Regions from separate parts of the Alteromonas sp. 4NH20-0056 genome, predicted to be linked through region 1. Evidence: predicted binding sites of a transcription regulator. Region 1 holds the regulator's gene; the other holds the start of a gene.

Region 1 (15,141 bases):
AAACAGCAAAGCGTTATTGCTTACTCAATTTCAGCAAATGAAAGACAAATTCGCTAACAAAGCATTACCAACCCCTGATTTTTGGGGCGGTTTTCGTATTGTTCCACACCAGATAGAATTTTGGCAGGGAGGCGAAGACAGACTACATGATAGGTTTGAATATAACCTTCAAGATAACGGTACGTGGTCAACACAGCGCCTTATGCCTTAGCGCTGATGTGTGTTTCGGCCAAATGAAACCTAGCAGCGTTTACACAACAAAGAGTAATAAACGGTGATAGATAGCCACTGTCACCTAGATTTGCCCGCATTTGAGTCTGATTGGCAAGCGGTGGTGTCTCGCGCTGCACGGTCAGGCGTTACGCGTCTTCTTATTCCAGGCACCACTAGCGCTTCTTTTAAGCAGCAGTTTGCTATTCAATCACAATGCAGTGATACGCTTCCAATTGATGTGGCGCTAGGGCTGCACCCTTATTTTCTTAATATCGAAACTACGCCGCTTAGCGCGCAACTATCAATTCTCGAGCAGTATGTGGCCAGCCATCGACACCAGATTGTCGCTCTTGGGGAAATAGGTCTCGATGGTCATATTTCGTTAGACTTTACGCTTCAATTGCGCGCGTTTGAACAACAGTTATTGATGGCTATGCAGTTTTCGCTACCCGTAATTTTACATCATAGAAAAAGCCATCATCATATTTTCTCTTCGCTCAAAAAAGTAGGGTATGCAGGCCATGGTGTTATTCATGCATTCTCTGGCAGCATAGAGGTGGCAATGCAGTATATTGAGAGGGGATTTTATATTGGTGTTGGCGGAACCATTACTTACGAAAGGGCGCATAAAACGAGAGAGACGGTACGTTATCTTTACAAGCACCACCCTTGTTCATTACTACTAGAAACAGATTCACCGGATATGCCGATGATGGGGCGACAGGGGAAGCGCAACGAACCCGCGAACATCAGCGACGTTGTGGATGTACTCGCTCACTTGGTGGGGAGTAGTAAAGCGGCGATTATTGACACTACGAACGAAAACTACCATCACTGCTTTTTGCGGTAAAGTGCTTACTGTCCGGTTTTACTTTTTATCCAAGGCCGAAACTTATAAAAGCCTCGAGTAAGGTAAATTCCTATAATCAGCGCTAACGTAACAAATAACCCAAGCAATACAAATTGTTTTTTTCGAAGTCCATTGGGTTTTGCAATGAGGGTTGCGGTATCAATATAGGTATGTAAATACCCAATGTGCTCACCATCGCTATAAATATTATTGACATGTGTTGTCGGAGGAAGCGAGAGGCTTTTTGTTAGTGTGGCGATACTGCTTACACGAGGAAGGGGGGCAAGGTACTTACCCTTAATGTCAAATACTGCCATCCCAATAATCGCGGGGTCGTCGGTAGCAATAGTTAACATGCTCTCTAACGCTGCTCTATTTTCATTCTTCACGCTTTCGGCAATAAGTTCAGCGTATTGCTTAGAAATACTATTTCGAGGTTCAAGGGTATGGTTCTTTACCCACAGTTGATTGTATTGTTGAATAAAAACAAATATGCCAATACACAATACTAGTCCTAGGCTCATCATAACGGTATGGACGAGACGTTTTATCGCAGTGTAAAACGAATGTGATTCCAGTATGCTGTCTTTAGGTTTTTGCGTAGTTGTAGGCATTCATGCTCTCGCTGTGTGACGTTAAAGGCATTAAAGTAAATGCGTTAAATTTTAACGGTTATGTTTCAAGATGCGCTTCAATTATGTAGCATACTAGCAAACATTGCTTAGAGTTATTTTACGTGACTACCTTTTTTCAACATCTTCATGCCAATGAGTATCACTCAAGCGAGGCGTTGTACTCGACGTTAGCAACACACAAAGCCTTACCCGCACACCAAGACCACGTTCTTACCATTGTTGGGCAGGCACTTACTCCTTTTTTAGTATCTAATGTAATAAAGGCATTAACGAGCGTATTTGTTGCTAAGCATATCGCACCGCATGCACTACACCAAGCGTTTGGTGACGATGTTGTTGTGTTGCATGGCGACTGTTTAGAAAGCGATGACGCCCTCGTGAAGTCTCAATTAGACCATATTGCTGCGACTTACCATGTTGATGTAGGGCTGCAAACATCTCAACCTATTTTGGCCGACGGCGGGCTTCTTGTTATGGACATGGACAGCACGGTTATCGCTATTGAGTGTATTGATGAAATTGCTAAATTGGCGGGTGTTGGTGAAGAGGTTGCAGAGGTCACGGCTCGTGCTATGCGCGGAGAAATTGCCTTCAATGAAAGTTTGCACCATCGTGTTGCGTGTTTACAAGGTGTGCCGGTGGCTCATTTAGAATCCATCCGTAACAGCATTCCTATTATGCCGGGGATTCAACGTCTGCTAAGTGTGCTTAAACAGCACAACTGGAAGTTGGCTATTGCATCGGGTGGCTTCACGTACTTTGCCGACCACCTAAAACAACGCCTAGGGCTAGACTTTGCCATATCTAATACACTTGTTGAAGATAACGGTAAGCTAGTAGGTAAAGTAGCAGGTGAAGTGGTAAACGCTGAGGTGAAGGCGCGCACCGTTAAAGAACTTGCTGAGAAATGGAATATTGATACGTCTCAAACTGTTGCAATGGGCGATGGCGCGAACGATCTTGTTATGATGGCCGAGTCTGGCTTGGGTGTGGCGTGTCACGGTAAGCCTGTTGTGAACAAACAAGCAGATGTTGCGATACGCTTTGGCGGTCTACATGCCATGCTGTATTTCTTAAAATAGCAATTCGTTACTGCGCTATACGTTACATTACGCCGAGCACTATGCCTGAGTTGTACAGTCTTTTAGACTGAATACGCCTCTATTAGTTAACGAGGCGTACTGGCTTTTGCTCTTGCTTGTTCGCTGCAATGGTATCGACGTCAAACCCATAGCGAACTAAGACCTCATCGGTAACGTCGACGAGGTGAGCACACGCCGCAATACTCCAAAGTTGTTTCTCAAGTTCTCTCGCTCTGTGCACTGCGTACATACTCACGTAACTAATCTCTGTTTGCAGCATGGATAAGTCTGGTTTTCCGGTAGTGGTCACCATTACATGAACCGCAATAAATTGTCCCCGCGTGATGGCTTCGGTGATAAAGCTTTTGCGTTTAACATCGTCTTCAAATTTATCCGAGTAGCGCGGCAGTATGGCAAATCGAGGGTCTTTTTTCGACGCATCAAAAGAAATAAATAATTCTTCACGTATGGGCATGTTTTCAAGTTTGACTTGTTTAATACCGCTTTGCATGAAGGGAACATCTAACTTCCGATCTCTGAATAAAAACTCAAGGTTTACTTCGCGTTCTTTGGCTAAGAAGCTTACTAGCGACAACATGCGATTGTCTTGCTTTCCCGTCATACATGCTTTTGGTGTGTAGCGCACGCCTTCTTTGCTTAACAAGAATGATATTGAGGTAGCGTTTCTTGCATTTATGCAGCGAAGTGCTTGTCCCATACCCGGGATAGGCTCATCGCCATCATCCGCTTCAAGATTTTTCTTGTTCTTCTTGATTAGCTCTTCAAAAAAGGTACGCGCGCTCTTGCCTTCATCACCTGGCATCGCTTTAAGGTGTAATATATTTTTATCAACGTTGTGATAAACCACCTGATACGTTAAGTTCATCACATCAAAGCTATTGGTTTTTTCTTGCAAGCGCGGGAAAGCAACCTTAACAGCGCCCTCAAGTTCTCCGTGATACTCTTTATTCAATTCAACGCGCAAGCCTAACCCGTGAATAGATATATCCTCACTGACACCGTTGTGAAGCGTGTCATCATCTGCCAGTTGCAGTTGAATTTGCGAACGCAAACGATAGCGAGTCTCTAGGCGCTGTTCTTCATACTTGAAACGGCAAAGCTCTATTGTTGAGGCGGCGCGATTACGAGGGTGGCCGAATATGCGCATGTGGGTGAGGTTGCTACGATTAAATTTAACATTGTTATAAGTTTGTTGACCGATGACCGATGTTACATCAGTGACATGCGCAACAAAATTAAGGTCGTTGAGCTTCGCCATTAAACGCGCTGCTGGAGGCGTGTTTTGCTTTTTGACCTTATTGCCGACAGAATCGGGAATAGAAAGCGGCGTGTGCGCTTGTTCTGGGTACATGTCAGTGAGCGTCAATTTAAACACGCGCCAACTTGCTTTTTTGGAGCCAAAACCAAAAAATACGTTCTTTAACACATCTTTCTTCATCAACTCGTCGTACGAGGCTGAATAAAAATAAACTTTTTCATCTTGTAGATGGGTAAAACTATAAACAAATATTTCGCGCTGGCTTTGCGAACGGTTTAACAAGGCAGTAAGGCGAGGCTGTGTTAGCAAAAAACTAAGTCGCAATGCGTCGGTTTCGTCTTGCCAGTAACTGATGATTTCTCTATTAACTTCATTGACCATGGCAAAGCGTGCAGTGAAAACGCCTTCTGTCTCACTAAAAAAAACGGGCAGTGTTGGGCTTCGTGGTGAAAAATACTGCTCGCAGATTTTGCTAGTAATCGCCTCAATCGTGTTGTTCATATTCACTTTATAGCGGCGTTTGTTTCCATGGATGAAGCTTTCGAGAAATTTATCAAAAGCGGCATTTGGCTTATTCATATCTCGTTGAAGCGCCAAATACACCACATCGTTTTTGTGTGTTATTTTTACTAATTTATAAGAAATGCCGTGGTTTTTATCCATAGCAAATTCATCTTCAAGGCCTCGAAAAAACACCTCGAATACATCGTCTTTTTTTAAATGAGTGTCTTTGGTTAATTTGACCTGAAGGCCTTCAAGCGAAATGTCTACACTCAGTCCGCGAGTCGACTGATCATATTTATCAATTAATTCGACCGCCACCGCGAAATTCATGCGCTCGGTATTGCGCTGTCTGTAGTCAAGTAAGTTAACCGTGGGAACTTTAAACTGTTCTAAAACAACAGACGACTTCTTGCTGCTGCTTTGCCGTTGCTCTTGCAAATTTTGCGAGTCTTGCTTCTCTTGGATAACCCGAAAGTTATTCTCGGTGTTTTGAACTGCTTCGTACACACCGAATGTGTAGGCTTTGAAGATGCGTATTTGTTCTTCAAACACTTCAACGGCCACATCGTCCATGTAGTGCGTTCGGCCTTCGTGGGTGTACTCTCGACATTTGCCTGATACGTTACCTCTAAGATCGATAGTACGCAGGCATGGCTTAGCAAGACGCTTCACCTCCATTTTAATGAGAAAGCGTTTTTCTTTTGGAACGTCGCCCGCAAGCTGAAGAAGTACCTGATTAAATTCAGGCTCATTCACCATGGGTTTTAGCTGATCGATAACATCAGCGTATTGCTCTAAATCCTGACTCATCTAAATGCGCAAAGTAGTGTTTCGTTATATTGTAGACAGTTTATCGGCAAGTGCATGAAATTGATTAATATTTGATTATTTACTGAACAAAAGACATGTATTTACTTATATTATTAATCTGATATTGCCAACAACGTTAATGACCGTAATGTATAGTGGTAGAATACGCTTTTTATCAACCGGATAAAACCAAAATATGGCGAAAAGAAAAACCGCATATGTCTGCTCAGACTGTGGTGCAGAATTTCCTCGATGGCAAGGCCAATGCTCTGAATGTAAGGCGTGGAATACCATCAGCGAGTTCGTGATAAGCTCGCCCAAATCAGCAGTGAAAACCGCTCATAGCGGGTATGCGGGTCAAACCGTAGCTAAAATAGAAACGCTAAATACGATAGATTTAGAAGCACTTCCGCGCTTTAGCTCTACGTTTAAAGAGCTCGATAGGGTGCTTGGAGGGGGCATTGTGCCGGGGGCAGCTATGCTGATTGGCGGGTCGCCAGGTGCAGGTAAAAGTACCTTGTTACTTCAGGTAATGTGCCAAATGGCACAAACAGAAAGTGCGCTGTACGTTACGGGGGAAGAGTCGTTGCAGCAGGTTGCTATGCGTGCCAAGCGACTTAATTTACCCGATGACAAGCTTATGATGCTTGCCGAAACGAATGTCGAAACTATTTGTGACCTTGCATTAACCAAAAAGCCTCGAATTATGGTGATTGACTCTATACAGGTTATGCACGTTGCTGACGTTGCCTCGGCGCCTGGTAGCGTGTCGCAAGTAAGAGAAAGCGCAGCGTACCTAACACGTTTTGCAAAGCAACATCATATTGCCATGTTTATCGTAGGGCATGTCACAAAAGAAGGGAATCTAGCAGGCCCGAAAGTACTCGAACACTGTATTGATAGTTCAATGATGTTAGAAGGTGACAGTGACGGTCGATATCGAACACTGCGAAGCCATAAAAATCGTTTTGGCGCAGTAAATGAACTTGGCGTGTTCGCAATGACTGAGCGTGGATTAAAAGAAGTCAATAATCCATCTGCCATATTCCTAAGCCGTGGTGAAAATGAAACACCAGGGTCTAGCGTTATGGTGATTTGGGAAGGGACGCGCCCGCTACTTGTCGAAATTCAAGCATTGGTAGATTACTCGCAAATGTCGAATCCAAGGCGTATTGCCGTGGGGCTTGATCAAAACCGATTGTCGATGCTGCTGGCGGTGTTACACCGTCATGGTAATGTGCAAATGAACGACCAAGATGTGTTTGTGAATGTAGTCGGTGGGGTACGAGTATCAGAAACCAGTGTTGATTTAGCATTGCTCATGGCCATGATATCGAGTTTTAGAAACCGCCCGTTACCACGGGATTTGATTGTATTTGGAGAAGTCGGTCTGGCCGGAGAAATTAGGCCAGTGCCAAATGGAAACGAACGCATTACAGAAGCGGCAAAGCATGGCTTTACGCGTGCTATTGTGCCAAAAGCGAATGCGCCGAAGCAATCGATTAAGGGTATGACGGTTGTGCCGGTCGCTCAGCTTTCTGACGCATTGGATGCGCTAGAGTAAACCGCATCTATAAGTGCATTAAGCTCTTTATCATTTAAGTCAGCGTCGTTGCTGTTCAACATGATAAGGCGTCTTAATGCACTAATACTTTCTACGCTCATTGTTGAGACCTTACACCCTAGATTAATCATATCTTCACGGCTATCCGTTTGGCGATACAGTTGTTCGATATACATGACAATCGGCGGGCTATCTTCATTTACTTTAAACTCTGCCACATAGGCGTCGTGGCTATCGAAGGGAAGAGAATCAAGCGATTGCTCATTAGCGCTCAGTTTTATGCCCTGCAATGACACGTCGGTTATAATGACATCGACCTGCTTATCGCCATGCGATAAAGTTCCATGGACGCGCAGCGGCACGCGGCTAAATTTTCGCTTATCTGACATGATAGGCCCTATTTACTGCTTAATGTATTTATTGAGTATTAGCGAATATGCAACGCTAATCAATAATTGGTTTTGTTCAGGTGTATGCCACCATGTTTTAATCGTAAAAAAAAGACCCCGAAGGGTCTTTTACGTAATGGTTATTTAGACATACGTTTGTATTTCAAACGGTGAGGCTCAACGACATCTTGCCCATATTCCGCTTTTAACCATGCTTCGTAATCAGCATAGTTACCTTCAAAGAAGTTGATCTTGCCTTCATCACGGTAATCCATAATGTGAGTCGCGACACGGTCAAGGAACCAACGGTCATGCGAGATAACCATGGCACATCCAGGGAATTCTAGCAGCGCGTTTTCTAGCGCACGTAGCGTTTCAACGTCCAAGTCGTTGGTTGGTTCATCGAGTAATAGCACGTTACCGCCCGCTTTGAGCAATTTCGCTAAATGAACACGGTTGCGCTCACCTCCAGATAAGTCACCCACGAATTTTTGCTGGCTGTTTCCTTTAAAATTGAAACGGCTGCAATAAGCACGGCTATTTATTTCAAAGTTACCAATTCGAATAATATCTTGGTCGTCGGAAATCTCTTTCCACACCGTGTTTTTTTCATCCATGTGGTCGCGGAACTGATCAACACTGGCAATCTGAACGGATTCCCCGATACTGATAGCGCCTGAATCAGGTTGCTCAGCACCTGTCAACATTCTAAACAGGGTTGATTTACCCGCGCCGTTTGGCCCAACGATCCCTACGATTGCGCCTTTTGGCACTTTAAATGAAAGGTCGTCAATGAGTAAACGGTCGCCATACGACTTCTTGAGGTTTTCTACTTCAATGACTTTATCACCCAGTCTTTCGCCTGGTGGAATAAAGAGTTCGTTCGTCTCATTACGTTTTTGATAGTCACTGGTAGACATTTCTTCAAAGCGAGTCATACGCGCTTTGCTTTTTGCGTGTCTTCCTTTAGGGTTTGAGCGTACCCACTCGAGCTCTTGTTTCATACTTTTTTGGCGAGCAGTTTCAGCGCGTTCTTCTTGCTGTAAGCGATTCTCTTTTTGCTCGAGCCAAGAAGAGTAATTGCCTTCCCATGGAATACCTTCACCGCGGTCAAGCTCCAAAATCCAACCCGCAACGTTGTCGAGGAAATATCTATCATGGGTAATGGCTACTACAGTGCCTTCATAATCGTGTAGGAAGCGCTCTAGCCACGCAACAGATTCTGCATCCAAGTGGTTAGTTGGTTCGTCTAGTAGCAGCATTTCAGGCTTTTCTAGCAACAGGCGGCAAAGTGCTACGCGGCGGCGTTCCCCACCTGATAGCTTACTAACGTCAGCATCCCAAGGGGGAAGGCGTAGTGCGTCAGCTGCACGTTCTAGCGCATTTTCTAGGTTGTGCCCGTCTTTCGCTTGAATGATTGCTTCTAATTCGCCTTGCTCTTTCGCTAACGCGTCGAAGTCTGCGTCTGGGTCGGCATACGCGGCATAAACCTCATCAATGCGCGTCAACGCATGTTTAACGTCAGCTACTGCTTCTTCTATGTTTCCGCGAACATCTTTGGTCTCATCAAGCTGAGGCTCTTGCGATAAGTAACCAATTTTTAACCCGGGTTGGGGGCGTGCTTCACCTTCAATATCGGTGTCGATTCCCGCCATAATACGTAATAAGGTAGACTTACCCGCACCATTAAGCCCGAGTACGCCTATTTTTGCGCCTGGAAAAAAGCTTAGTGAGATATTTTTAAGAATTTGGCGGCTCGGGGGAACGATTTTGCCCACCCGATGCATACTGTAAACGTATTGAGACATTCTGTGTCCTCGCTGACAAGCGGTATAAAAACAAAGCGGTATTGTACTCGCATCACTATAGCCTGTGCTAGTCCGTTACGCTATACCAGTGAATAACTGATGGCTTTTTCGCCACTTAGGGTGAAAAGTGCGAATATTGCATCGGTAGACGCTTGGAAATAAGGTAAACTTCATGCAATCGACGGATATTATATTTACAGGTGTTTTTTGGTATGACTGCATTAAACAAACGCACATACACGCTTTCAGAGCTGGCTGATCACGTTGGAGGCGAGGTAAAAGGCGACGGCAGCATTACGTTATCGGCCGTTGGCACGCTTTCACAGTCGGCTGCGCATCAAATTTCATTTTTAACCAACCCCAAGTACAAAACTCAGCTTAAAGATACGTCGGCTGGCGCAGTAATCATTCACCCAAAATTAAAGGATGAAGCAATGGGCCCTGCGTTAGTCACGGATAACCCTCACGCTGCATTTGCCCGAATATCTCAGCTGTTCGATACCACGCCTGTTGTCGCAAGTGGTATCGCGGATTCTGCTGTAATTGCCCCATCGGCGCGTTTGGGGAGCGATATTGCATTAGGCCACAATGTTATCATTGAAGATAACGTTGTCTTGGGCGATCGGGTAACAATTGGTGCTAATACCGTTATTCGTCGCGGTACAAAAATTGGCGAAGGGAGCGTTATACACCCCAACGTTACTATTTATAATGATGTTGTTATCGGCAAAAGAGTCATGGTGCAGAGCCAAACGGTCATCGGTTCTGCAGGTTTTGGTTACGCAAACGATAAGGGAGTGTGGTTGCCTATTCCACAAACCGGTACCGTGCGTATTGGTGACGACAGCCAAATTGGTGCTAATACTAGCATTGACCGTGGCGCGATGGACGATACTATTCTTGGTACGAACGTGATTATCGACAACCAAGTACAAATTGGACACAACTGTATTATCGGCGATCATTCTTGTATTTGTGGTTCAACCGGCATTGCAGGAAGCTGTAATATTGGTAAACATGTTGTCGTTGCAGGTGGGGTTGGTATTAATGGTCATATTTCTATCTGTGATAATGTACAGATAACGGGGTATACCATGGTCGTACAAGATATTACCGAGCCAGGCGTTTATTCTTCAGGGCAACCTGCACAAACAAATTTAGCGTGGCGCAAAAATACGGTACGCCTACAAAAAATTGGCAGTTTATTTGACCGAGTGAAGGCCCTAGAGAAACAGGTCTGATCTCGCTGAAGGGTAGGTGTTACGTTAAACCTACGTCATTTGTCTAAATTTGGTGATAAAGCGGTATACAAGCAGTCGAAAATGGCTAGAATATGGCCTCAAATTATCGATGCGACATTGTGCTATACAGCGCCCATATTTACCGCAGTTAAGGAGCCCCCATGTTACCTCGCGAAATGAACATAGCAGACTTTGATCCTGAATTAGCCGATGCGATGGCTAAAGAGGTTGAGCGTCAAGAACATCATATTGAGCTTATTGCGTCTGAAAACTACTGTAGCCCTCGTGTTATGGAAGCTCAGGGTTCACAACTTACGAATAAATATGCCGAAGGTTATCCTGGCAAGCGCTATTATGGTGGTTGTGAGCATGTTGACGTAGTAGAACAGTTAGCCATTGACCGTGCAAAAGAATTATTCGGTGCGGATTATGCGAACGTGCAGCCACACGCTGGTTCACAGGCAAATACTGCTGTGTTTATGGCGCTTTTAGACGCTGGCGATACCGTACTAGGTATGAGTTTGTCAGAAGGTGGTCATTTAACTCATGGTTCACATGTAAACTTCTCTGGTAAGACGTATAACGCGGTGCAATACGGGTTAAATAACGAGACCGGCGAAATTGATTACGAGCAAGTTGAAGCGCTAGCAAAAGAGCACAAGCCGAAAATGATTATCGGTGGGTTCTCTGCATACTCAGGTATCGTTGATTGGGCTCGCTTCCGTGAGATCGCTGACAGTGTTGGTGCCTATCTTCTTGTCGATATGGCGCACGTTGCAGGGCTAGTAGCTGCTGGCGTATATCCGAACCCGTTACCACACGCTCATGTTGTCACGACCACAACGCATAAAACGCTCGCTGGCCCTCGAAGCGGTTTGATTTTATCTTCATGTGGTGATGAGACGCTTTATAAGAAGTTTAACAGCTCTGTATTCCCAGGTAATCAAGGTGGCCCGTTATGCCATGTTATCGCGGCAAAAGCGGTTGCATTCAAAGAAGCGCTACAGCCAGAGTTTAAAGAATACCAAAAACAGGTTGTTGCTAACGCAAAAGCGATGGTGTCAGTAATGCAAGAGCGCGGGTACAACATTGTTTCTGGCGGTACAGATAACCACCTGTTTTTACTCGACCTTATCGATAAAGATATTACAGGTAAAGACGCCGATGCAGCGCTAGGTTCTGCAAACATCACCGTGAACAAAAATTCGGTACCTAATGACCCACGTTCACCGTTTGTGACTAGCGGTTTGCGCATTGGTAGCCCAGCAATTACGCGTCGTGGTTTCAAAGAAGCCGAAGCGAAGCAGGTGGCTACATGGATAAGTGATATACTTGACAATATGGGCGATGACGCTGTTATCGAACGTGTTAAGGGTGAAGTAGTTGCACTATGTAAGCAGTTTCCTGTTTACGGTTAATCGCACGCTTTGCGAAATGTTGCATGTGCGTCTACGCTCGCTTTAAAAACAGCATAGATGCACACGCGATGAGTAAGGAAGTTTTATGTTTTGCCCCTTTTGCTCTGCACAAGAAACGAAAGTGATAGACTCTCGCTTAGTGGCTGAGGGGCATCAAGTTCGTCGGCGTAGAGAGTGTATTAATTGTAACGAACGTTTTACTACATTTGAAAGCGCTGAGCTTGTTATGCCACGTGTGATTAAGCGTGATGGTTCACGAGAGCCATTCAATGAAGATAAGCTTAGAGCGGGTTTGCAGCGCGCATTAGAAAAACGGCCAGTAAGCACCGAAAAGATTGAGCAATGTATTTTGTCACTGAAGTCTCAGCTACGCGCCACAGGCGAAAGAGAAGTCAGCAGTGAGTTGCTTGGCAACCTTATTATGAAAGCACTAAAAGAGCTGGATAAGGTAGCCTACGTTAGGTTTGCGTCGGTTTATCGTTCGTTTGAAGATATTCGAGAGTTTGGCGAAGAGATTGCCAGACTGGGAGATTAACCACAGGACTTTTAGTGGACCACTCTATTAAAGACGTTGATCACTACTGGATGGCGAAAGCCATTCAACTCGCCGACAAAGGGCGTTTTACCACATCACCGAACCCTCGCGTCGGCTGTATTATTGTCGATGAAAATAATCAGGTCGTTGGTCAAGGTTTCCACAAAGAAGCCGGTACCCCCCACGCTGAAGTCCATGCACTTCGTCACGCAAAGCATCTTGCAAAAGATGCAACCGCCTATGTTACGCTTGAACCATGTAGTCATTTTGGCAAAACGCCACCGTGTGCAGACGCACTCATAGATGCGAAAGTAAGCCGCGTTGTTGTGGGAATGACCGATCCTAATCCTCAAGTAAGTGGGCGCGGCATTCAAAAACTGCGTGACGCAGGCATTGAGGTTATTTCTGGTGTATTGGCAGAACAAGCGGCAGCCCTGAACAAAGGTTTCATAAAGCGCATGCTAAGCGGAAAGCCTTATGTGCGTGTGAAGTTAGGCATAAGCCTCGACGGTAAAATTGCGCTTGGCAATGGAAACAGTCAATGGATAACAGGTCCAATGGCACGAAAAGACGTACAACAATATCGAGCGCAAAGTTGTGCGGTATTGACTGGCTCCGGCACAGTTATCGCGGATAACCCGAGCTTGCTGGTAAGACCTAATGAGGCACAACTTCGTGAGTACCCCGTTGACACATTGCGCCAACCGGTAAGAGTGATCGTGGATAGTCAACGGCAAGTTGGAAAGCATCACCAATGCTTTAACGATGGGTTTACCACTTACGTGGCATGTTGTCCTGATAAGTTGAGTGAGGCGGACGCATTAGCTAGCCCAGATAGCACAGGCGACAGCATCATCATCGTAGAAGAACGGGATGGTCGAATAAATCTATCTCGTTTATTAGAAAAACTCGGTGAGATGCAGTTTAACGAAATCTGGGTAGAGGCAGGGCCTGGGCTTGCTGGGGCGCTACTTGCTAACGAAGAGGTCGACGAACTTATCTGTTATCAAGCCCCCAAATTACTGGGTGATAAAGGTGTCAGTATGGTGAATTTGCCGACATTTACATCGCTCGACGAAACTATTTCTCTATCACTTGTTGAAAACCGGCAGGTGGGTAACGATATTAAGCTTATCTATAAGCCTTTAAATGGCTAAACGCCAAAAAGGAAGTGTATGTTCACTGGTATTATTCAAGCGCTTGGTAGTATTCAAAAATTAGATAACCGTGGCAATGACATTCGTTTAACGGTTAACTCACCCGCGCTAGACATGTCTGATGTGGCATTAGGCGACAGTATTGCGACCAATGGCGTTTGCTTAACGGTTACCGATATGGGAGCCGACTTTTACTGTGCGGATGTGTCTGCAGAAACTATCAAGTTAACTGGCTTTGCCCATTACGGCGTTGGTTCTGTTGTTAATCTAGAGAAGGCAATGCGCCCAACGGATCGTTTTGGCGGGCATATTGTTTCTGGCCACGTTGACGGTGTTGGGCACGTAAGCCAAATTATTAAGCACACAGACTATGTCGAAATTTGGGTCAAAGCGCCGGATGATATTGCCAAGTATATTGCGCACAAAGGCAGTATCACAGTGGATGGCGTTAGTTTAACCGTAAATAAGGTTAACGGTGCAGAGTTTATGTTGTGGATCATTCCGCATACACTAAAAGAAACAGTATTGGGTACCTATAAAGTAGGTACCGCTGTGAATTTAGAAGTTGATGTCATCGCGCGGTATTTAGAGCGATTAATGCTTGGAGAAAAAGCCGCTTATTCTGAAAAGAAAGATATCGACTTGGCATTTCTTGCCGAGAACGGATTTTTAAAAAAATAACCCTACAAGAAGTATAAATTATGGCATTTAACACCACACAAGAGATCATTGAAGATATTCGTCAAGGTAAAATGGTCATCCTAATGGACGATGAAGACCGTGAAAATGAGGGCGACCTTATTATGGCGGCACAGCACGTGACCCCTGAAGCGATTAACTTTATGGTGACACATGCCAGAGGCCTCGTTTGTTTGCCGATGACACAAGAGCGCTGTCGACGTCTGAATCTCCCCCTAATGGTTGATAAGAATGAAGCGCAGTTTTCTACAAACTTTACGGTGTCTATCGAAGCGGCAACGGGCGTAACCACTGGGATTTCAGCGAGCGATCGCGCGACGACGATAAAAGCGGCAGTAGCCACAGACGCTAAAGCCACTGATATCGTTCAACCTGGTCACATTTTTCCTCTTATTGCCAAAGAAGGTGGCGTGTTAAATCGAGCAGGGCATACCGAGGCTGGTGTCGATTTGCCGCGCCTTGCGGGATTAGAGCCTGCTGGCGTTATTGTTGAAATTCTTAATGAAGATGGCACCATGGCGCGCCGTCCTGAGCTTGAAAAATTTGCCGAAAAACACGACCTAAAAATTGGGACAATTGCAGATCTTATCGAGTATCGTAATCTCAACGAAACCACTATTGAAAAAGTGGCGGTATGCACACTGCCAACCGAATACGGTGAATTTCAACTTCATACCTTCAAAGACAGTATTGATAATCAACTTCATTATGCGTTGCAAAAGGGTGAGGTAAACGAAGCCGCTCCTACACTAGTTAGGGTGCATTTGCACAATACATTCAGTGATCTTTTAGGCTCTACCCGCGGTATCAACCGCTCAATGACGTTAGCGCAAGGTATGCAAAAGATCGCTGATGAGGGCGGAGTGCTTGTGTTGTTGGGTAAAGATGAGCAAATTGAGAATCAAGTTCGTCGTTTCTCAGCTGAAGATAGGGGCGAACGCCCAGCAGGCGCAGATT
Region 2 (15,141 bases), on a different contig from region 1:
GATACCTTTAATAGTAACTTTATCATCATACGCTTTTTCCAGCTCAACCCACGCTTCGTGACGCTTCGCTTTTTCGCGAGAAAGGATTGTCTCACCGAAACCATCTTCAACGGCGTCTAGCGCTACGTCTACTTCGTCACCGATTGCGATTTCAAGTTCGCCTTCAGCATTTTTAAATTGGTCAGCTGGGATAGCACTTTCTGATTTCAAGCCTGCGTCAACAAGAACGATGTCTTTGTCGATAGAAACAACAGTACCTTTTACAATCGAACCAGGGCGTGTTTCTAGTTCCTGTAAGCTTTCTTCAAAAAGTTGTGCAAAATTTTCAGTCATAAGGTTCAAATAAACTTTTAAGTTGATATCCACGCTTCAAATCCGGATAACGTGGGGTTATTAGTAAAAGCCGCCACTCCCTGTGGTAGCACTGCTCTGAATACCCTCTACGCTTATAAGCGTGACGAGATAATATTCATCGCTTTTTCAAAGACTTGGTCAATATCCAAGTCCGTCGAATCAATCACTATTGCATCTTGAGCCGGTACTAATGGAGCAACTGAACGTTGAGTATCACGTTCATCTCTCGCTTTGATATCGGTCAAAAGGCGCGCAATATTAACATCCATACCTTTTGCTTTCAACTGGCTATAGCGGCGTTCTGCTCTTGCCTCTGCGCTAGCGGTGAGGAAAAGTTTTACAGGCGCGTCTGGAAAGACGACCGTTCCCATATCTCTCCCGTCAGCAACTAAGCCCGGAAGTTGCTGAAACGCACGCTGGCGACGCAATAAGGCTTCACGAACACGAGGTAATGCTGCGACTTTAGATGCTACGCTTCCAACGTCTTCTGTACGAATATCGTCGGTGACATCTTCGCCTTCTAAAATTATTCGTGTCGTTTCTTCGTTTGTCTCAAAACTGACATCAAGGCCAGTTGCGAGCGGAACAACACATTCTTCATCATCACACGGAAGATCATGGTGAAGCGTGGCTACTGCTAGTACGCGGTAAATTGCACCGCTATCTAAAAAGTGCCACCCTAGCTTTTTTGCCAAAAGGCTACTTAACGTACCTTTACCTGCACCACTAGGACCGTCAACCGTGACTACGGGTGTGGAATGCATACCTGCTCCAAAATTATTTACTATAAAAAACGCGCGCAATTATACGCGTTACGGCTAGATAAGCAATGCCGTAAAATGAACCTCTAGTGTAACAAAATATAGAAACAGCGATGATAGGAAACGCACAGCGTATGCTGTGCGTTTACGTGCTTAACGGTACAATGAAGCGAACCGGGTAAAATAGTCAGGAAAGGTTTTTCGCGTACACCCCGGATCATTTATCGTCACTGGGGTATCGCTTAGTGCCACAAGAGAAAAACACATTGCGATGCGGTGATCATTATAAGTATCAATCTGTGCATGCTTAATAGTACTAGGAGGTGACACCTTGATGTAATCATGCCCCTCTTCAACCTCAGCGCCAACTTTTCGAAGCTCTGTCGCCATCGCATTTAAACGGTCAGTTTCTTTTACTCGCCAATTATAAATGTTTGTCATGGTTGTCGTGCCTTCGGCAAACAAGGCAGTGGTCGCTATAGTCATCGCAGCATCAGGTATATGGTTCATGTCCATGTCGATACCTTTTAACGGTGCCCCTGTTACCTCGACGTATTCGTCATTCCATGTGATAGTCGCTCCCATGGCTTCTAATACATCAGCAAAACGGATATCACCCTGGATGCTGTTTCTGCCAATACCGGTAACACGTACTGTGCCGCCTTTAATGGCTCCCGCCGCCAAGAAATATGATGCAGACGACGCATCGCCTTCAACCATAAACTTCCCAGGTGACACGTACTTTGCATCACCCGAAATAGTAAACGTTTGATAGTTATCATTACTTACGGTTACGCCAAACTTTGCCATCGTATCGAGGGTAATATCGATGTAAGGTTTCGACACCAATTCGCCTTTAATACGGATGACTACGTCTCCAGTGAACAAGGGCGCTGCCATAAGTAATGCTGTCAGGAATTGACTAGAAACACTGCCATCAACAGACATTTCTGTGCCATTCAATATCGAGCCTTTGATTTGTATCGGAGGAAAACCATCGTTCTTCAAATAGGTAATATCAGCATTGGCTTCGCGCAATGCATCAACAAGGTCGCCTATCGGGCGCTCTTCCATACGAGGTTCACCTGTAAGTACAGTATCGACCTCACTCGCTGCTAATGCTGCGCACAGAGGACGCATCGCCGTTCCTGCATTTCCCAAGAAAAGCTCAACGGGCTCAGCTACGCTGAACGCGCCATTATTTCCTTGCACAACACACCGCGTTTTATCGTCACTTAACTGATAAGCCACGCCAAGTTTCGTGAGCGCATTAAGCATATGAGAAATATCATCGCTATCTAGCAAATTAGTAAGTTCTGTTTCACCCTCTGCTAGTGCAGCAAGAAGGAGTGCACGGTTAGATAAACTCTTTGAACCTGGCACGTTGACTTCGCCAGATACTTTCTCAATCGGTTCTAGTGTTAACTGCTCCATGTGATTACCCATTTACTCGTTCAAATTCTCGCATAAACTCTACTAACGCCATTACGCCCTCTACCGGCATCGCGTTATAGATACTTGCTCGCATGCCACCGACAGAGCGATGCCCTTTCAGTGCGAGTAACCCAGCAGCTTGAGACTGCTCTAAAAACAGGCCATCAAGGTTGGGGTTTGCGAGATGAAATGGAACATTCATTTTAGAACGATTACTTGGATGTACTTGGCTGGAATAGAAGTCTGAATTATCGATAGCGGCATACAACAACGACGCTTTTTCAGCGTTACGCTTTGCCATCGCTTCAACCCCACCAATATCTTTTAACCACTCGAACACTAAACCTGCGAGATACCACGAGAACGTTGGCGGCGTGTTGTACATCGAGTCAGATTTAGCGGCAAGCGCATAATCGAAAATAGACGGTGTCTCGGTGCGAGCGTGACCCACTAAATCGTCTCGTACGATTACAACCGATAAACCACTAGGGCCAATGTTTTTTTGCGCACCAGCATAAATAACACCATGCTTGGCAACATCAAGCGGTTGCGACAATATCGTTGATGACATGTCCGATACGAGAGGTACCTTTCCAGACTCAGGTAACCAGTCAAATGCAATGCCATCTACGGTCTCATTTGGACAGAAATGATAATACGCCGCAGATTGGTCAATAGATGAGATTGAAGGCGGCTCAACGAACTGCATCCCGTCTTTTTCACATACCTCTCCCACTACCACAGCGTTATTGTATTTATTTGCTTCTGTAACCGCACCTTCTGACCAAGATCCGCTCACAAGGTGTAAGCTTTTATCGTCTTTCGATGAAAGGTTAAGAGGTACAGCGGCAAACTGACCTCGTCCACCACCATGAGTAAACAAAACGTGGTAGTTATCTGGGATTGATAATAGGTCGCGTAGATCCTGCTCTGCTTTCGCAGCAATTTCGATAAAATCTTTTCCACGATGACTCACTTCCATCACGGAGCAGCCTAAGTCGCGCCAATTTGTAAACTCGCCCTGTGCTTTAAGCATAACTTCTTTTGGAAGCATAGCTGGGCCGGCACTAAAGTTAAAAACCTCTTTCATTGCGTTTTTCAACACCTGTAAAAAGTAACAAGCGGCATAAGCCGCTTGTTAGAAAGAACACTGATAACGCGCAGTAACACTCGTTAAAGCGCGATATCCCTACTCTTCTGTCGCTGAATCTTCACCGTCTTGTGCGGTGTTTTCTTCAAGCTCTACGGCCTCGTCAGATAAAATGGGATTTCCATCTTCATCTAACTCTGGCACGTCAACTACTTCGTCGATACGTTGCAGGCCAACAACATGTTCACCTTCAACAGTACGAATTAGTCTTACGCCTTGAGTATTTCGGCCAACTACCGAGACTTCACTCACACGCGTTCTTACTAACGTACCTTGGTCACTGATAAGCATGATTTCATTAGTATCATCTACTTGTACAGCACCAACGACTTTACCGTTACGCTCAGATACCTTGATTGAAACAACACCTTGTGTTGCGCGGCTCTTAGCGGGGTAATCTTCTAACGGTGTACGCTTACCAAAACCATTTTCGGTTGCAGTTAGGACAGGGCCGTCACCTTTAGGAACAATAAGCGACACGACTTTTTGACCGTCCTGAAGCCTTATTCCGCGAACACCCGTCGCCGTTCTACCCATAGGTCTCAGTGCTAGAAGCTCTTCACCCGTTTCTGGGTCGCGTTTAACTTCGCCCGTTTCGCTATCGCGAAGCTTTTCATTAAAACGAACCACCTTACCCGCGTCAGAGAACAACATAATGTCATCATCGCCGTGAGTAATATCGACACCAATAAGCTCGTCGCCATCGTTAAGGTTAACAGCAATAATACCGCTTGAACGTGGACGTGAATAAAGACTCAAATCTGTCTTTTTGACCGTACCGTTCGCTGTTGCCATCAACACGTACTTACCTTCTTCAAACTCTTTAATTGGAAGAATAGCTGTAATGCGCTCATTATCTTCTAATGGAAGAATATTAACGATGGGTCGACCACGCGCATTACGACTAGCAAATGGCAATTGATAGACTTTCAGCCAGTACAATCGTCCTCGGGTCGAGAAGCACAGAATATGGTCGTGCGTATTGGCCACCAACAGCTTTTCAATGAAATCTTCATCCTTCATCTTCGTTGCTGATTTGCCGCGACCGCCTCTTCGCTGCGCTTCATAATCGGTCAGTTTCTGATATTTAACGTAACCTTCGCGAGACAAGGTGACTACAACGTCTTCTTGTTCGATTAAATCTTCAATATCAATATCGTGGCTTGCCGCAGTAATTTCCGTACGACGCTCGTCACCAAATTCTTCACGTACTTTTTCTAACTCTTCTTGAATAACTTCCATCAAGCGCTCAGGGCTGTTCAGGATGTAAAGTAATTCAGCAATAACCTCTAGAAGTTGCTTGTACTCTTCAAGGATCTTCTCGTGCTCTAAACCTGTTAGTTTGTGTAAACGAAGGTCTAGGATCGCTTGTGCTTGTTGCTCAGTTAAGAAGTATTTACCTTCACGAATACCAAACTCAGGTAAAAGCCAGTCTGGTCTCGCTGCATCATCGCCAGCACGTTCTAGCATTTGCGATACATCGCCGAGTTCCCATCCCTGCGCGACAAGCGATTTCTTCGCATCAGCAGGGCTTTGAGACGCTTTAATCAACTCAATGATTGGGTCGATATTAGCAAGCGCAATCGCTAAGCCTTCAAGAATATGAGCGCGGTCACGTGCTTTACGTAACTCGAATACGGTACGACGGGTAACCACTTCACGACGGTGAAGAATAAACGCTTCAAGGGTTTCTTTAAGATTAAAAACCTTTGGCTGGCCGTTATCAAGCGCAACCATGTTGATACCAAACACCGTTTGAAGCTGGGTGTTTGCATACAAATGGTTTAGCAGTACTTCGGCAGACTCATTGCGTTTAACCTCAACGACAATACGCATTCCATCTTTATCAGACTCATCGCGTAAAGCCGAAACGCCTTCGATACGTTTTTCTTTAACAAGCTCAGCGATTTTCTCAATTAAACGTGCTTTGTTTACTTGATACGGAATCTCATTGATGATGATGGTTTCTTTACCATTCGCATCGGTTTCGATATCCGCTTTAGCGCGCATGTAAATTTTACCGCGGCCAGTACGATAAGCATCGTCTATTCCTTTTCTACCGCTTATCATTGCTGCGGTAGGGAAATCCGGGCCCGGGATGTACGTCATAAGATCGTCAATCGTGATTGATGGATCGTTAATCAGTGCAACACAACCATTAATGACTTCAGTCAGATTATGGGGAGGAATATTTGTTGCCATACCAACAGCAATACCGGATGAACCGTTTACCAATAGGTTCGGTACTTTCGTAGGAAGTACTTCTGGAATGAATTCTGTGCCGTCATAGTTAGGTACAAAATCGACGGTTTCTTTATCTAGATCTGCTAGTAGTTCGTGGGCAATCTTTGCCATACGTACTTCGGTGTAACGCATAGCAGCAGCTGAGTCGCCATCAACAGAACCAAAGTTACCCTGTCCATCTACAAGCATGTAACGAAGTGAGAACGGTTGGGCCATACGAACAATAGTGTCGTATACGGCTGAATCACCATGAGGATGGTATTTACCAATAACATCACCAACTACACGAGCTGATTTCTTATATGGCTTATTGAAATCATTTTTAAGTTCATTCATCGCGAACAACACGCGACGATGCACTGGCTTCAAACCATCTCTAACGTCAGGCAAGGCTCGCCCGACAATAACGCTCATCGCGTAATCAAGATAAGAGTTCTTTAACTCTTCCTCGATATTAACGGGGAGGATTTCTTTAGCGTTATCTGACATAAACTGCTTAATCCCTTTATCTTAGTTTGTTCTGCGTTATCCAACGAAGTCACTTTACAACAACTGTAGAAGCGGCTTCAAGGCGCGCATTGTTATTATGGGGGTCATAATCTTCTTGCGAGTGTATCACTTGATGATACATTTATGTAGCGCTTAATTCCCCTTCTTTGTGTAACACACCTTAACCGATTATTTTTCATCCAAGCAACACACTTTTCCTATCATGCACGACTAAAAATGCTGAAAAGTATGACAAATATCAGGTATGTTAAAAGGCCATAAAGATACGCATAATGTACAAATGTTTACCTATTTGTATGTAGAATAATTATTATGAACACGGCACGTCTACGTCGAGTTCGTCCAGGAATGGTAAGTGCTATGACAAACGTTGATCATCAAGAAATTGGAAAGTTTTCAGAATTAGCCTCGCGCTGGTGGGATCCAGAAGGAGAATTTAAGCCTCTTCATCAAATCAACCCTCTTCGTCTGGACTTTATTAACCAACACTGCGAAGGACTTTTTGACAAGCGCGCATTAGATATCGGTTGCGGCGGTGGTATCTTAGCAGAAGCAATGGCAAAAGCCGGAGCGAACGTAACCGGTTTAGATATGGCACAAGCGTCACTCGACGTTGCCAAACTACATGGATTAGAGTCGGGCGTAAATGTAGAGTATCAATGCATAACCGCAGAAGCCTACGCTGAGTCTCATGCTAATAGCTTTGATGTTGTTACGTGTATGGAAATGCTTGAACATGTTCCCGATCCTGCATCAGTCGTAAAAGCATGTGCATCGCTTGTAAAGCCTGGTGGAAAAGTTTTCTTTTCAACATTAAATCGGAATATTAAGTCATATTTAATGGGGATCGTAGGCGCTGAACATATCTTGAAGTTAGTCCCTAAAGGGACCCATGATCACTCTCGCTTTATAAAGCCTTCTGAACTGCTTAGGATGACCGATGCTGCTGGGTTACTTCCTCGAGATATGACGGGCTTGCATATGGACCCGATGTCGCAAGGCTTCTATCTCTCTAACAAAAACGTCGACGTAAATTACCTACTATATACAGTGCTGCCAGAATAAATTAACACTACATCTAGGGTTATGTAGATATTTTACGCACTATATATCGTGTTTTTATAAAAAATAGATTCTTGTAATAAATTAATTTAAAGAGAAACAATTTTTTACAATAGTGCTTGCAATTGCGATGTTAGAGGTTTGTAGAAAGCTAAAAAGTTAGTCTCCACTAACGTAAATTTCATGCCAGTTTAAGTGCTCGATAAAGCACCAGATATTGGGTTGCATTAATACCAAAACCTCACTATCTTGTGCTGAGTCCAACGCATGATCCGCAGCGCACTTTTTAGTGATCGTGAAGATCGCATTAATGAAGTTGCGATCACTCTGTTGAACAAAAATACACGTTTGATTACCTAGGTGATATCACGTCCATTATTAGGATAGCGGTATCGTCTGGTTAGTAGTGAGTGGCAATACGCTAATACGTTGCTCAATACTAATTATTATAAATAGAACAGGGCTAAAGCCCACGCATTAAGCGCTAACAAATAACGGCCAGTAGCAATGAATAACAATCTATCCGTCAGCAAACGCAACGGCGAAAAAGAAGTCATCGATTTAGAGAAAATCCACAAAGTGGTGACGTGGGCCGCAAAAGGCTTGAATAATGTCTCCGTTTCACAAGTCGAAATCAAAGCGCAAATTCAGTTCTATGACGGTATTAAAACCAGTGAGATTCATGAAACGCTTATAAAGTCAGCGGCAGATCTTATCTCTACAGAAGCGCCAGATTACCAATACCTCGCTGCGCGCCTTGCGATATTTCATCTTCGCAAAAAAGCCTATGGCCAATTTGAGCCGCCCGCATTACTCGATCACGTGACTAAGATGGTAGAAATGGGTAAATACGACGCCCATCTTCTAGAAGACTATACGCCGGAAGAATTTGCTGAGATGGACACTTATATCGACCATTGGCGCGATATGAATTTTAGCTATGCGGCGGTTAAACAGTTAGAAGGCAAGTATCTCGTTCAAAACCGTGTAACTGGCGAAATATATGAAAGCGCTCAGTTCCTTTATATTCTTGTTGCAGCGTGTTTATTCGCAAATTACGACAAAGACGTACGCATGAGCTACGTTCGTCGTTTCTACGATGCTGCATCAACCTTCAAGCTTTCATTGCCAACGCCTATTATGGCAGGCGTACGTACCCCTACTCGTCAGTTCAGCTCTTGTGTATTGATTGAAACAGGTGACAGCCTAGATTCTATTAACGCGTCAGCAAGTGCAATCGTTAAGTACGTCAGCCAACGTGCGGGCATTGGCGTAAATGCGGGCCGTATCAGAGCGCTTGGTAGTCCTATCCGTGGTGGTGAAGCATTCCACACCGGTTGTATCCCATTTTACAAGTACTTCCAAACAGCAGTAAAAAGCTGTTCTCAAGGCGGTGTTCGTGGTGGCGCAGCGACGTTGTTTTATCCGCTATGGCATATGGAAGTTGAATCGTTATTAGTGCTTAAGAATAACCGTGGTGTAGAAGAAAACCGCGTTCGTCACCTAGATTATGGCGTGCAGTTTAACAAACTGATGTATCAGCGCATGATGAAAGATGGCGTTATTTCATTGTTTAGCCCCTCAGATGTGCCTGGACTTTATGACGCATTCTTTGCTGATCAAGAAAAATTCGAAGAACTCTACGTAAAGTATGAAAACGATGACAGTATTCGTAAAAAGCAGATAAAAGCGATGGAATTGTTCAGCTTGTTCATGCAAGAGCGCGCAAGTACCGGTCGTATTTATCTTCAAAACGTTGATCACTGTAATACGCACAGTCCTTTCAACCCAGAAGTAGCACCTGTTCGCCAAAGCAACCTTTGTCTTGAAATTGCGCTGCCAACTAAGCCTTTGCAGCATGTTAACGATGAAAATGGCGAAATCGCGCTTTGTACGCTTTCTGCATTTAACCTAGGTGCAATTAAGTCTCTAGACGAATTCGAAGAATTAGCCGACCTTGCGGTACGTGCGCTTGATAACTTACTCGATTACCAAGACTATCCCGTTCCTGCGGCTTATAACGCCACAATGGGTCGTCGTACATTGGGTGTAGGTGTTATAAACTTTGCATACTACTTGGCCAAAAATGGTGTGAAGTATTCAGATCATAGTGCAAATGCCTTAGTGCATCGTACATTTGAAGCTATGCAGTATTACCTTCTGAAAGCATCGAACAATTTGGCGAAAGAGAAAGGCGCGTGTCCTAAATTTAACGAGACCACCTACTCTCAAGGCATTATGCCAATCGACAGCTATAAGAAAGATCTTGATAGCGTTTGCAACGAACCTCTTCACTACGATTGGGATGCCCTTCGCGAAGAAGTAAAAACACACGGTTTGCGTAACTCTACGCTATCGGCACTTATGCCATCAGAGACATCGTCGCAAATATCAAATGCAACAAATGGTATTGAGCCGCCGCGTGGCTTTATTAGCATTAAATCAAGTAAAGACGGTGTACTGAAGCAGGTTGTTCCAGAATACGAAACGTTAAAAGATAACTACGAGTTGTTATGGGACATTCCGTCTAACGACGGTTACCTTCAACTAGTAGGTATTATGCAGAAGTTTATCGATCAAACGATTTCTGCAAACACCAATTATGACCCAAGCCGCTATGACGGTAACAAAGTGCCGATGAAGTTACTTCTGAAAGACTTGCTTACCACCTATAAGCTGGGCGTAAAGACCTTGTATTACCATAATACCAGGGATGGAGCGTCGGATACTTCTGCGCTAGATGCAAAGGCAAATGTTCCATTACCTAGACAAGAAGAAGTCGTCATAGAAGAAGACGATGATTGTGCTGGCGGTGCGTGCAAAATATAGCGCGCACCCTAGCGGGTTTTCCGCAAGTACAAATCGCAGCAAGAACACTAATTAATAAACGCGTTTATCATTAAGTTTTCAGTTAGGTCACCATGAAATACACTACGTTTAATCAGCAAAGCACTAATCCTTTGGTCGAGCCAATGTTTTTCGGCAATCCCGTTAACGTTGCTCGTTATGACCAACAAAAGCACGCTATTTTCGAGAAGCTTATTGAAAAACAAATTAGCTTTTTCTGGCGCCCTGAAGAAGTAGATGTGACACGAGATCGCGTTGACTTTCAGAAGCTTACTGAGCCTGAAAAGCACATTTTTATCTCTAATCTGAAATATCAAACGCTATTAGACTCGGTCCAAGGCCGCAGTCCAAACATCGCGTTTTTGCCAATTATTTCATTACCTGAATTAGAAACGTGGGTTGAAACATGGTCGTTTTACGAGACCATACACTCTCGCTCTTACACGCACATATTGCGCAACCTTTTCTCTGATCCAAGTGAAATTTTTGAAGATATCGTTGTAAATGACGAGATAAAGCGAAGAGCCGCTGATATTTCTAAATACTACGATGACCTTATTTTTGCCACTCAGCTATGGCAGACTCAGGGTGAAGGGATCCACACCATTGATGGTGTAGCGCATACCATCAATATGTATGAACTTAAGAAAAAACTGTTCTTGTGTATGAATTCAGTTAATGCGCTAGAAGCTATCCGCTTCTACGTGTCTTTTGCATGTACCTTTGCATTTGCTGAGCGTAAGCTAATGGAAGGCAACTCAAAAATCATTCGCCTTATTGCGCGTGATGAGAACCTACACCTTTCTTCAACACAGCACATTTTAAATCTGTGGGCAAAGAGCAAGGACGACCCAGAGATGGCGCAGATTGCTGAAGAATGTAAAGACGAAGCCCGTGATATTTTTCTAAATGCGGTAGAGCAAGAAAAGCAATGGGCCGACTATTTGTTCCAAAATGGGTCAATGATTGGGCTTAACAAAGAAATTCTTTGTCAGTATGTCGAATATATTGCGAATCAGCGCATGACAGCCATAGGATTTGACGCTCCGTTTGATGTTAGCAGTAATCCTCTTCCTTGGATGAACAACTATCTTAACTCAGACAATGTGCAAGTTGCTCCTCAAGAATCTGAGATAAGTTCGTACCTTGTTGGTCAGATTGATTCTGCTGTAAGCGAAGATGAATTTGCCGATTTCGAGCTGTAGTTATACTGCTCAATGACGAACGACAGTAAAGGGCTTCGCATCGACGTAGTCGATGTGGGCCCGATTCAGGCCTCACCCGAAAAAACCCTTCTTAGCGCGCTTGAAGCCGCAAATATCCATATCCATTTTCATTGTAGAGAAGGGTTTTGTGGTGCATGTCGAACTAAGTTACTCGATGGGGAAGTTGAATATACCACCGATCCACTTGCATTTATCGACGATGACGAAATACTCCCCTGCTGTTGTGTGGCTAAGTGTCCGCTAAAAATAAAAGTACCGCTATAAACGATACTTAAATTGAAATGTCCGAAACGTAGCGATAACCCTATTGCGCTACACTTCTTTTAAAATTCCATACAAATCTTCATCTATTGTTTCTAAACGCGAATCAAACACCGCCCTAGCATCATGGACTCCTTGATTATAGAAATGGGGGCCCATCTCACGACTGATGAAGTCTAATAAAAAATCACCATCGAACTGTCCTAATTCAATACCTAACTCTCTATCGACATAGTGTTGAAGTTTTTCGATTAGGTTAGCTTTTTCATCGGTATTAAAGATAATTTCACGCATTCTTATTGTCCTTGGTACATTTATAGTAACGCTATCAAATTCACATTGCTTATTACAGCGCGGTGGGAATAACGCCACCCAATCAATGGTTATGCATCACTATCATTAATAGAAAATTGACTTCATAAGGTTTGGCCTTACTATTTTGCCATCGTATTTCGTAATTAAACATGGAACTACAATGTCGAAAACCACCTTATTTTCAAAGTTTAACAGCAGTAACCTTACACTAGATAACCGTATTGTTATGGCCCCTATGACGCGTCAGTTTTCACCTAATGGCATCCCGACCGACGATGTTGCAGGCTACTATAAACGACGCGCAGAAGGCGGTACCGGGCTGATCATTACTGAAGGCACCACTGTAAATGACAACGTCGCGACGATGGACGCTAATATTCCTAAGTTTCATGGTGAAGATGCATTAGCCGGCTGGAAAAAAGTGGTCCAAGATGTACACGGTGCTGGCGGTAAAATTATGCCTCAGTTATGGCATGTCGGCATGGCAAGAGTTGCTGAAAAAGCGCCCTACCCTGAATTGCCAAGCGCTGGCCCATCTGGACTATTTAAGCCTGGCAAGCAAGGGGCTGAGCCTATGACCGTTGAGCATATTGAAGCCGTTATCGCGGCATTTGCGCAGGCCGCGGCAGATGCCAAGGCAATAGGAATGGATGGCATAGAAATCCACGGTGCACATGGTTATTTAGTTGACCAATTCTTTTGGGAAGGAACGAACCAACGTACCGACAGCTGGGGCGGCAACATGCAAAACCGTGGGCGTTTTGCAGTAGAAATTATTAAAGCTATTCGTGCAGCGACCTCACCAGACTTCCCTATTGTATTGCGCTTCTCCCAGTGGAAACAGCAAGACTATACTGCTCGACTAGCACATTCACCACAAGAGCTTGAGCAATTCCTTACCCCATTGAGCGACGCGGGTGTAGACATATTCCATTGCTCCCAACGCCGTTATTGGGAAAGTGAATTTGAAGGCAGCGAGCTTAATCTTGCTGGCTGGACCAAAAAAATTACAGGAAAGCCAACAATTACCGTCGGCTCTGTTGGGCTAAACAGTGATTTCTTTGGCGCGTTCCAGGGCAAAGGCTCAGACATGCGCTCTATTGATGACCTCGTTGAGCGCCTAGAACAAGGCGAATTTGATTTGGTTGCCGTAGGAAGAGCACTTCTTCAAGACCCAAATTGGCCACGTAAAATAGAAGAACAGCGTATGGATGAACTGAAAGAGTATTCTGCGGACGCACTCGCGACGTTAAGCTAATTCAAATATAAACCCCAAACGCTGTATTGAGCGCCATGGTATAACGGGCAACGCATTCTTTAAATATAAAGACTGCGTTGCCCGTATTCATTAATTTTCACGCTTTTTTACCGTAACGAATAACCAAACTAATCCCACCGAGTGTTAATGCAGAAGCGAGCATAACTTGTAATGTTAGTGGTTCTGCTAGGAAGGCCCAGCCCATCAACGTAGCAATTACGGGTACAGATAGCTGCACCGTTGCCGCGGTAGTCGCTCGAATAAGCGAAAGCGCACTATACCAAACGGCATAACCCGCACCAGATGCTAAAATACCCGACATAAGCGCATACATTACGCCAGCACTATCATAGTTAACCCCATCAGATAACCACAGCCAACACGCCAGCGGAATAAGCAGTAAGCTTGAATATACGAAGTTTCCGAACGTCAACAGTAAAGGCGCACCACTCCTTCTACCAAATATGGAGTATGCCCCCCACGCTATACCAGCAATTACCATTAACAAGGCCGCTACTGGGTTAGGCGCAGAGGCACTAGGGAGAAGCAGTGTCACTACACCACTAACTGCAATAACAAACCCTGTCCACTGCAGCAAGGTAAAACGTTCTTTATGAAGTAGACCGTAAGCAATCATCGTAAGCTGAACCGCACCAAACAATAATAACGCCCCCGTGCCTGTGCTTAAAGACACATACGCGTATGAGAACGTAATAGCGTAAACGAACAGTGATAACCCTCCCCGTAACGTGCCATGGGTGGTAATGATTGACGTAATAGATTGCCTTTTTGTCGGTGAATTATTCGACGGCAACACTCGCTGCCTGGTAATAGTAACCAGAATAAGTAAACACAGTGCGCCACTCATTAAGCGGACTATCGTAAATAAACCAGGGTCTATACTCGTGTTCACAAGCGCCATTCTACACAACAAAGAATTGGCGGCAAACGCCACCATGGCAAGGCTCACAAGAAAGAGTGAACGATTCATTAACCTATCCTTTTATCAAAAAAAAGAGGACCTTCGATGGTCCTCTTTTCTTTCAATTATCGCATGTAGTGAAGTAATAAAATTAAAGCGCTAAACCTAAACGTTGAGCCACTTCAATATACGTCTCTACCACTGAACCAAGACCCTGTCTAAAACGGTCTTTATCCATTTTCTTGCGGGTTTCTTTATCCCACAATCTACAGCCGTCGGGTGTAAACTCATCACCCAATACGATGTTACCCGCATTGTCGACGCCAAACTCTAGTTTGTAATCAACCAATAACATACCCGCTTCATCAAATAACGCTTTAAGCACCGCATTCACATTAAAGGTGATCGCTTTCATTTGTTCGATTTGTTCTTCGGTTGCCCAGCCGAATGACGCGATGTGATAATCGTTAATCATTGGGTCGTGCAATGCGTCGTTCTTCAAGAAAAACTCAAACACTGGCGGCGTCAATGCTTGGCCTTCTTCTACACCTAAACGGCGCACAAGAGAGCCAGCAGCAAGATTTCTTACCACACATTCAACAGGGATCATATCAAGCTTTTTAACAAGCGACTCAGTGTCAGACACGAGCGCTTCTACTTGTGTTTTGATACCCGCCTCTTCAAGCTTAGTCATAATGAAGTGGTTAAACTTATTGTTCACCTCACCTTTACGATCGAGCTGCTCAATTTTTTCACCATCAAAGGCTGACGTATCATTACGAAAATGAAGGATCAGC

The links. Region 1 encodes NrdR, which represses ribonucleotide reductase genes. Its sites were predicted from a motif close to AAACACNANATNTNGTGTTT; they were not measured.
Region 2: nrdA (class 1a ribonucleoside-diphosphate reductase subunit alpha) is a predicted target of NrdR. The motif match lies at 7,753-7,772, and genes of this name have one in related genera.

Annotation. Positions count from the first base shown of each region.
Region 1 is NZ_BAAJLS010000015.1:11,917-27,057, forward strand. It holds gene pdxH (pyridoxamine 5'-phosphate oxidase) at 1-211, shown strand, start outside; gene AC27EZ_RS17575 (TatD family hydrolase) at 275-1,063, shown strand; gene AC27EZ_RS17580 (hypothetical protein) at 1,069-1,677, opposite strand; gene serB (phosphoserine phosphatase SerB) at 1,800-2,780, shown strand; gene AC27EZ_RS17590 (PilZ domain-containing protein) at 2,863-5,373, opposite strand; gene radA (DNA repair protein RadA) at 5,570-6,937, shown strand; gene AC27EZ_RS17600 (PilZ domain-containing protein) at 6,904-7,326, opposite strand; gene ettA (energy-dependent translational throttle protein EttA) at 7,467-9,134, opposite strand; gene lpxD (UDP-3-O-(3-hydroxymyristoyl)glucosamine N-acyltransferase) at 9,347-10,375, shown strand; gene glyA (serine hydroxymethyltransferase) at 10,537-11,793, shown strand; gene nrdR (transcriptional regulator NrdR) at 11,879-12,328, shown strand; gene ribD (bifunctional diaminohydroxyphosphoribosylaminopyrimidine deaminase/5-amino-6-(5-phosphoribosylamino)uracil reductase RibD) at 12,343-13,485, shown strand; gene AC27EZ_RS17630 (riboflavin synthase) at 13,504-14,166, shown strand; gene ribBA (bifunctional 3,4-dihydroxy-2-butanone-4-phosphate synthase/GTP cyclohydrolase II) at 14,187-15,141, shown strand, end outside.
Region 2 is NZ_BAAJLS010000008.1:15,061-30,201, forward strand. It holds gene rpsA (30S ribosomal protein S1) at 1-333, opposite strand, end outside; gene cmk ((d)CMP kinase) at 447-1,118, opposite strand; gene aroA (3-phosphoshikimate 1-carboxyvinyltransferase) at 1,269-2,549, opposite strand; gene serC (3-phosphoserine/phosphohydroxythreonine transaminase) at 2,554-3,639, opposite strand; gene gyrA (DNA topoisomerase (ATP-hydrolyzing) subunit A) at 3,739-6,432, opposite strand; gene ubiG (bifunctional 2-polyprenyl-6-hydroxyphenol methylase/3-demethylubiquinol 3-O-methyltransferase UbiG) at 6,814-7,518, shown strand; gene nrdA (class 1a ribonucleoside-diphosphate reductase subunit alpha) at 8,023-10,344, shown strand; gene nrdB (class Ia ribonucleoside-diphosphate reductase subunit beta) at 10,437-11,567, shown strand; gene yfaE (class I ribonucleotide reductase maintenance protein YfaE) at 11,580-11,852, shown strand; gene AC27EZ_RS13725 (DUF2164 domain-containing protein) at 11,901-12,143, opposite strand; gene AC27EZ_RS13730 (NADH:flavin oxidoreductase) at 12,325-13,422, shown strand; gene AC27EZ_RS13735 (DMT family transporter) at 13,520-14,413, opposite strand; gene purC (phosphoribosylaminoimidazolesuccinocarboxamide synthase) at 14,496-15,141, opposite strand, start outside.